2 regions of the Staphylococcus sp. NRL 16/872 genome follow, and region 2 is predicted to be linked to the other one. Evidence: riboswitches for the same ligand, from Rfam matches in the RefSeq annotation. Region 2 holds a riboswitch; the other holds the start of a gene.
What was found. A riboswitch is a leader RNA that binds a small molecule or an ion and turns the genes downstream of it on or off. The one in region 2 is predicted to bind thiamine pyrophosphate.
Positions count from the first base shown of each region.

Region 1: another riboswitch for thiamine pyrophosphate. It lies ahead of tenA (thiaminase II); the one in region 2 lies ahead of MT340_RS00750 (ECF transporter S component).

Region 1 covers NZ_CP119327.1:858,112-861,571, forward strand. Annotated here, with positions in the region: gene MT340_RS04125 (transglycosylase family protein) at 111-827, shown strand; TPP riboswitch at 920-1,021, shown strand; gene tenA (thiaminase II) at 1,103-1,792, shown strand; gene thiD (bifunctional hydroxymethylpyrimidine kinase/phosphomethylpyrimidine kinase) at 1,785-2,606, shown strand; gene thiM (hydroxyethylthiazole kinase) at 2,599-3,390, shown strand; gene thiE (thiamine phosphate synthase) at 3,391-3,460, shown strand, end outside.
Region 2 covers NZ_CP119327.1:156,210-159,669, reverse strand. Annotated here, with positions in the region: gene MT340_RS00760 (3M3SH-releasing C-S lyase) at 1-434, opposite strand, end outside; gene MT340_RS00755 (DUF308 domain-containing protein) at 586-1,098, opposite strand; gene MT340_RS00750 (ECF transporter S component) at 1,242-1,814, opposite strand; TPP riboswitch at 1,912-2,011, opposite strand; TPP riboswitch at 2,115-2,214, shown strand; gene MT340_RS00745 (LuxE/PaaK family acyltransferase) at 2,285-3,352, shown strand; gene MT340_RS00740 (acyl-CoA reductase) at 3,363-3,460, shown strand, end outside.

The sequences.
Region 1 (3,460 bases), 700 kb from region 2:
AAAAGATACTTTCTTTTTTATTTGGCTGTAACTTGCGCTTGCTCTTCAGATGTTACAGTAGGGTTTGTAAATTAATTGATTAAGAAAAAATATTGGAGGGCATATACACTATGAAAAAGACTATTATTGCTTCAACATTAGCAGTAGGCCTAGGAGTAGCAGCTGGAAATGCGGGTCATGCAGATGCAAGTGAATCTCAAATCAATAAAGCTGAATTAGCACAACTAGCTCAATCAAATGATCAATCATTAAACAATAGCCCTATTCAACAAGGTGCTTATAATATGACATTTGATTATAATGGCTTCACTTACCACTTTGAATCAGATGGTAGTAATTGGAGTTGGGACTACAATCAATCAGGTCAAACTGGTCAATCTTCACAAGCAACACAACAACAAGGTGTAAGCCAACAAGCTTCAACTTCTAATAATCAAAGTTCAGGTAAAGTGGTAACTTCACAAACACAAACTAGTCAACAACAACCAACTCAAACTCAACAAGCACCACAAACAAATCAATCTCAACAACCACAACAAGCATCAACAAGTAACAATACAACAAATACAGCTTCAAGTGGTTCTTCAGTACATGTAAACGAACATTTACAACAAATCGCACAACGTGAATCTCGTGGTGATATTCATGCTGTCAACCCAAGTTCTGGTGCAGCAGGTAAATATCAATTCTTACAATCTACATGGGATACAGTAGCACCTGATGAATATAAAGGTGTATCACCAGCTCAAGCACCTGAAAGTGTTCAAGATGCTACAGCTGTAAAATTATATAATACTGAAGGCCCATCACATTGGGTAACTGCTTAAATTTGAAACAGCCGGAATATTTCCATTAATGAAATATTCCGGCTTTTTAATTGAAAAATGAATATCTGTTTGATAATGTAAAATTAATAAAATAAAACTACTAGGGGAGCCAACCACAATGGCTGAGATGAATGTTCAGACCCTTATAACCTGATTTGGTTAGTACCAACGTAGGAAAGTAGTTATGTAATTTTACATGCTTTTTAAAGGATGACTACATTTCTGCGTTGCTAGGTGGGAATGTAGTTTTTTTATATATTTAAGGAGGAATTATGATGAGCTTTTCAACTGAATTAAAAGAAGCATCACAACCAATTATTGAACAAATTTATAACGATGGATTTATTCAAGATTTATTAAAAGGACAATTATCTAAACAAGCTGTGCGTCAATATTTACGTGCAGATGCTTCATATTTAAAAGAATTTACTAATTTATACGCATTATTAATTCCTAAAGCGCCTACAATGACTGATGTAAAATTTTTAGTAGAACAAATTGAATTTATGTTAGACGGTGAAGTAGAAGCACATGAAATTTTAGCAGACTTTATTAATGAACCATACGAAGAAATTGTACGTGAAAAAGTTTGGCCACCAAGTGGAGATCATTACATCAAACATATGTATTACCATGCTTATGCTCATGAAAATGCTGCATATACAATTGCTGCAATGGCACCATGTCCATATGTCTATGAAGTCATAGCTAAAATGGCATTAGAAGACCAAAATTTAAATAGAGATGTCATTACTGCAAAATGGTTTGATTTTTATAGTACAGAAATGCGTCCATTAATTGAGGTGTTTGATCGCATGTTAGATGAACTAACAGAAAATTGTAGCGACCAAGAAAAAAATGATATTAAAGAAAGCTTCTTACAAAGTACAATTCATGAACGCAATTTCTTTAATATGGCATACATCGATGAAAAATGGAATTTCGGAGGAAAAGAACATGAATAAACCAAAAATTGCATTAACTATAGCAGGCACTGATCCATCAGGTGGTGCTGGTGTAATGGCAGATTTAAAATCATTCCATGCTTGTGGTGTCTATGGTATGGCTGCAATCACTAGCATTGTGGCTCAAAACACTAAAGGCGTTCAACATATTCATAATTTAGAGACTAGTTGGGTTAAAGAACAACTTGATAGCGTATTCGATGATGAATTACCACAAGCAATTAAAACAGGTATGATTGCTACGCACGAGACAATGGAACTTGTACAAGAATATTTAAAAAAACATTCTGATATTCCATACGTTATTGATCCTGTTATGTTAGCTAAAAGTGGTGACTCTCTAATGGATGATGCGACTAAAAAACATTTACAAAGTACGTTATTACCACTAGCTGATGTTGTAACTCCTAATATACCTGAAGCAGAAGAAATTACAGGTCTGAAAATCGATACTGAAGAAAGTATTCGTAAAGCAGGACACATCTTTATTAATGAAATTGGTAGTAAAGGCGTAGTGATTAAAGGTGGACATTCAGCTGATTTAAATAACGCTAAAGACTTCCTATTTACTAAAGACGACGTTTATACATTTGAAAATAAACGCTTTGATACGCCACACACGCATGGTACTGGTTGTACATTTTCAGCAGTAATAACAGCAGAACTTGCTAAAGGCAAATCAATTTATGAAGCGGTTAAAAAAGCTAAAGAATTTATTTCATTAAGTATTGAATATACACCTGAGATTGGCCAAGGTCGTGGACCAGTTAACCACTTTGCATATATGAAGAAAGTAGGATTAGATGATGAATAATTTAGAGAAATTAAGAAATGAAAATCCATTAGTTGTTTGTTATACCAATGATGTCGTTAAAAACTTTACTGCAAATGGTTTATTAAGTATTGGAGCAAGCCCAGCAATGAGTGAAGCACCTGAAGAGGCAGAAGAGTTTTATAAAGTGGCAGGCGCCTTATTAATAAATATTGGCACGTTAACTAAAGCCAACGAAGAAGATATTTTAAAAATTGGTAAAATCGCAAATCAACAAGGTACGCCGATTGTTTTTGATCCAGTAGCGGTTGGGGCTTCAACATATCGCAAACAATTTTGTCAAAAATTCTTATCTGAAGTTGAAGTGTCAGTGATTAAAGGTAATGCTTCAGAAATTTTAACATTAGTTGATCCAAATACAACGATGAAAGGCACAGATGGAGATGCTAATCTAGATGCTGTTACAATCGCTAAAAAAGCATATGAGAAGCTAAATACAGCCATTGTATTGACAGGTAAAGAAGATGTTATTGTCCAAGATAACAAAGTAGTTCAGTTATCAAATGGTTCATCGCTTTTAGCGAAGATTACTGGAGCTGGTTGTTTATTAGGTGGTTTAGTAGCAAGTTTCTTATTCAGAGAAACACACCCATCATTGCAAGTCCTTGAAGAAGCGGTAAGTTTCTATAATATTGCTGCTGAAATTGCTGAAAAGGATGAACAAGTTAAAGGACCAGGCACATTCCTATCTCATTTATTAGATGAAATGTTTCAATTAGAATATTCAACTTATGAACAACACGTCAAACGCTTAGAGGTGGAATAAATGTTTAAAGCGAGCGATTTAAATGTGTACTTTATATGTGGAACACAAGACGTTCCAGAAGGTAATGATA
Region 2 (3,460 bases):
GAAACTTTATTTCTGTCGCATGCCATTTTAAATGGGCCATAACTTGGTGTAAGGATTAGTGCTTTGTCCTCCTCGTCGCAAATATAACTTACTAATTCTATGATGCCGGCCACAATACCGTGAGAGAAGACGAGTTGTTCTTGAGGAAAAGAATACCCAAAACGTCGTTCAGTCCATGAAACAAAAGCTTCATAATAGTCTGAGCCAAATATATTGGTATATCCTAGAATTTTTTTATCGAGTCTGTCACGTATAGCATCTAAAACTACATCTGGTGTTGCGAAGTCCATATCTTCAACCCACATGCGAATTAATTCATCATTATTTTCTATATCTGATACATCAGTATCTCCAAATAAATAGCCTTTGTAACCTTCCACATTCATCGCATTGGTATAACGACGTTCTATAATTTCATCAAAATTGTAAGTCAAAGTACTTCCTCCTGAAATTTGTTTTACTTAAATATCATTTTAATACTTATTATTTTTAAATTCATTTATAAAAATTAAGAGCATTACAGCACTTATTTAAAATAAAAAAGCTATTCCCTCAAGTACTGAGAAAATAGCTTTCTAGAATTAATTAAGCTAGACCATCAATAATATATGTGATGCCTAATACTGCAAATGTGACGGCAATCATTAATGATACGAAGATCATGCCCATCATTGGGTTAAATAATAAAATAATTCCTAAAATAATACCTAGAATGTTTACAATAATTGATAAAAATCTTAAGCGATTTTGATGAGAAATTGTAAATAAACCAATGATTGAACTTACAATAAACCATGCCGCGAACATGAAGACAAAGAATTCAGAACTGGCGCCTACGTTAAAGACTACTAATAATCCAAAAATAATATCAATAATACCAATGAGGATGATTAGTCCTGAACTGCCTCCTGCTAATGCTTTCGTTGCACGTCGGAATAAGAGCTGGATGATACCATTAATGAAAATGAATAAACCGATTAGCCATGTTAATGTATAAAAGTTCTTCACGGGATAGCTAAATATAATAATCGCTACTATGAGGAGTAACGTGCCCATAATTAAACTTGACCATTTTAATTTGTCGTTGTTTTGTGCCAAAAAATTCCTTCTCTCTACATAATTTTTTACTCAGTATAATAGAACAAATTGGAAAGCACAATAATTCTACCTAATCATATCTTTCACATGAACGACATCGTTGCTAAAGTAACATTTTCTAGAAAAAACCTATAAAAAATAGTTTATAATTCATCAAAATCTTCTTTTGAGGCGCTATGATATAGTTTTGTTACGCCTGTTTTTTCTAAAGCTTTCACAATATAATAGCCTAATGCTCCCGAAAGTAATGTTCCACTAACTATTCTGATTGAGTAAAGTAAGATAATATTCCACATTGCCATATTTCCTAAATAGTTAAATATCCAATCTATAGGAATAGTAAAAATTCCAGCCGTAGCGCCTGCTAACATAGTTACAGCCAGTTTAGTTGATTTATATTTAAATATTAAAAATATAATTTCACAAGCTAAACCTTGCGCTAAACTGTGGAGTAAAATAGACATATTTATATCTCCTGATAAAATAGTCTCTCCAGAACCTGCAGCTAGTTCTGCTAATAAAGCTACACCTGGTTTACGTATTATTAAGAATGCAACAATCGCTGCTATAAACCATAGTCCATAAGCAATTTGATCTAGATGAAGACCCAATGGTTTCAATGCTGCTACCGTTAAGCCTACTCCTTTATATACTAAACCGAAGATAAAACTAATTAAAACAGTAACCAAAATATCTGATAAATTTAATTTTTTCATTTTCTAACTCCTTTTATGAATTGAGTAGAAAAGTACATAAAAAAACAAACATATCTAACTAGATAGTTTGCGTAACTGTAAAAGTATATATGTATCCTAGATGTGATATACACTTCCCTACGCTAGTGCTAACTAGTTCAGGTTCAAAGGGTTTGGATTACTCCATCTCAGTTTTTAAAACACCCCTAGTACTTATATCTACTATAATTTAAATATAGATTTCTTTTATTTTTTTGTCAAAATTTAATTTTGCCATTCAATTAATGTTTTAATATAATAGAATTAATAATAAATAATAAAGGTCGTCACTATGGGTGCTTTTTGCTGAGAGAAGTTGCTAACTTCAACCATCGAACCTGATATGGTTAATACCAACGAAGGAAAGTGATTGTAGATAATTATTATTTCTACTCAAGCAGGAAGCACTTATGTAGTGCATTCCTGCTTTTTTAATAAAGGAGTAGATATAAATGAACTTTGAACAAATAAAACAGTATATTTATCAATTTATTGAATATGGAAGCTCAGATGATTTCCCGACAGTTGCTTTAAAGCTATTTGAATTTCAATATAACGAAAACCGTGATTATCAAAAATTTTGTTTATCTCAAGGTAAAACACCTCAAACAATTAACGATTGGAAAGATATTCCGGCTGTACCAATTAATGCTTTCAAACATGCGACATTTAGTGCTGTACCGATTGAAGAGACACAATTTATCTATATGACTAGTGGTACTACAAGCGGAATTAAAGGTAAAAATTATCATAAAGATTTAGATGTTTACGATTTAGCTATGACATCTTTTTTCAAAAAAATGTTTCTTCCAGATTACAGTGAGATTGAGATGGCGATATTATTTCCTACTCCTAAAGCATTACCAAACTCTTCATTAGCGCATTACCTTGAAGTAGCAAAGTCCACATTTGGAACGAAGGATAGTGCTACTTATATAGATAATAACGGTATTCAATACACAGAACTTATTCAAGCTTTACGACGATCTGAAACAAATGAAACACCATTTTCTTTACTTGGTGCAAGTTATAGTATTGTTCATTTAATTGAATATCTAGAAGATCATAATCTATCTTTTAAATTACCTAAAGGCAGTCGCATATTAGATACTGGAGGTTACAAAAATCGTTCTAAAGAGTTACCTCAACAAGAATTTTATGAGAAATTATCAAATATATTTAATGTTCCCAAAGATATGTGTATCAATATGTATGGTGTCACTGAATTAAGCACACAATTTTATGATAAAGGGAATGAAATATCTTCATCGATTAAATATGCTCCTCATTGGTGTAGAACTCGTGTAGTTAACCCAATGACTATGGAAGATGTTCCTTATAATGAAAAAGGTATTTTAATCCATTATGACTTAGCAAACTATAATTCTGTTGCCACAATCATGATGGAAGATGTCGGAGAACCTACTAAAGAAGGATTTGTCTTACATGGTAGAACTGAAGGCGCATTAGCAAAAGGTTGTTCTTTAGCTGTTGAAGAATTTTTAAATTCTAAAAATTAAGGAGATACATATGAAACTAAAAGTCGGATACGTCCCTTTTATTAACAGTCACGAAATAAGCTATAAAGAAATCGACTTTCAAGACTATACTGCTTTAGTTCCTGATTT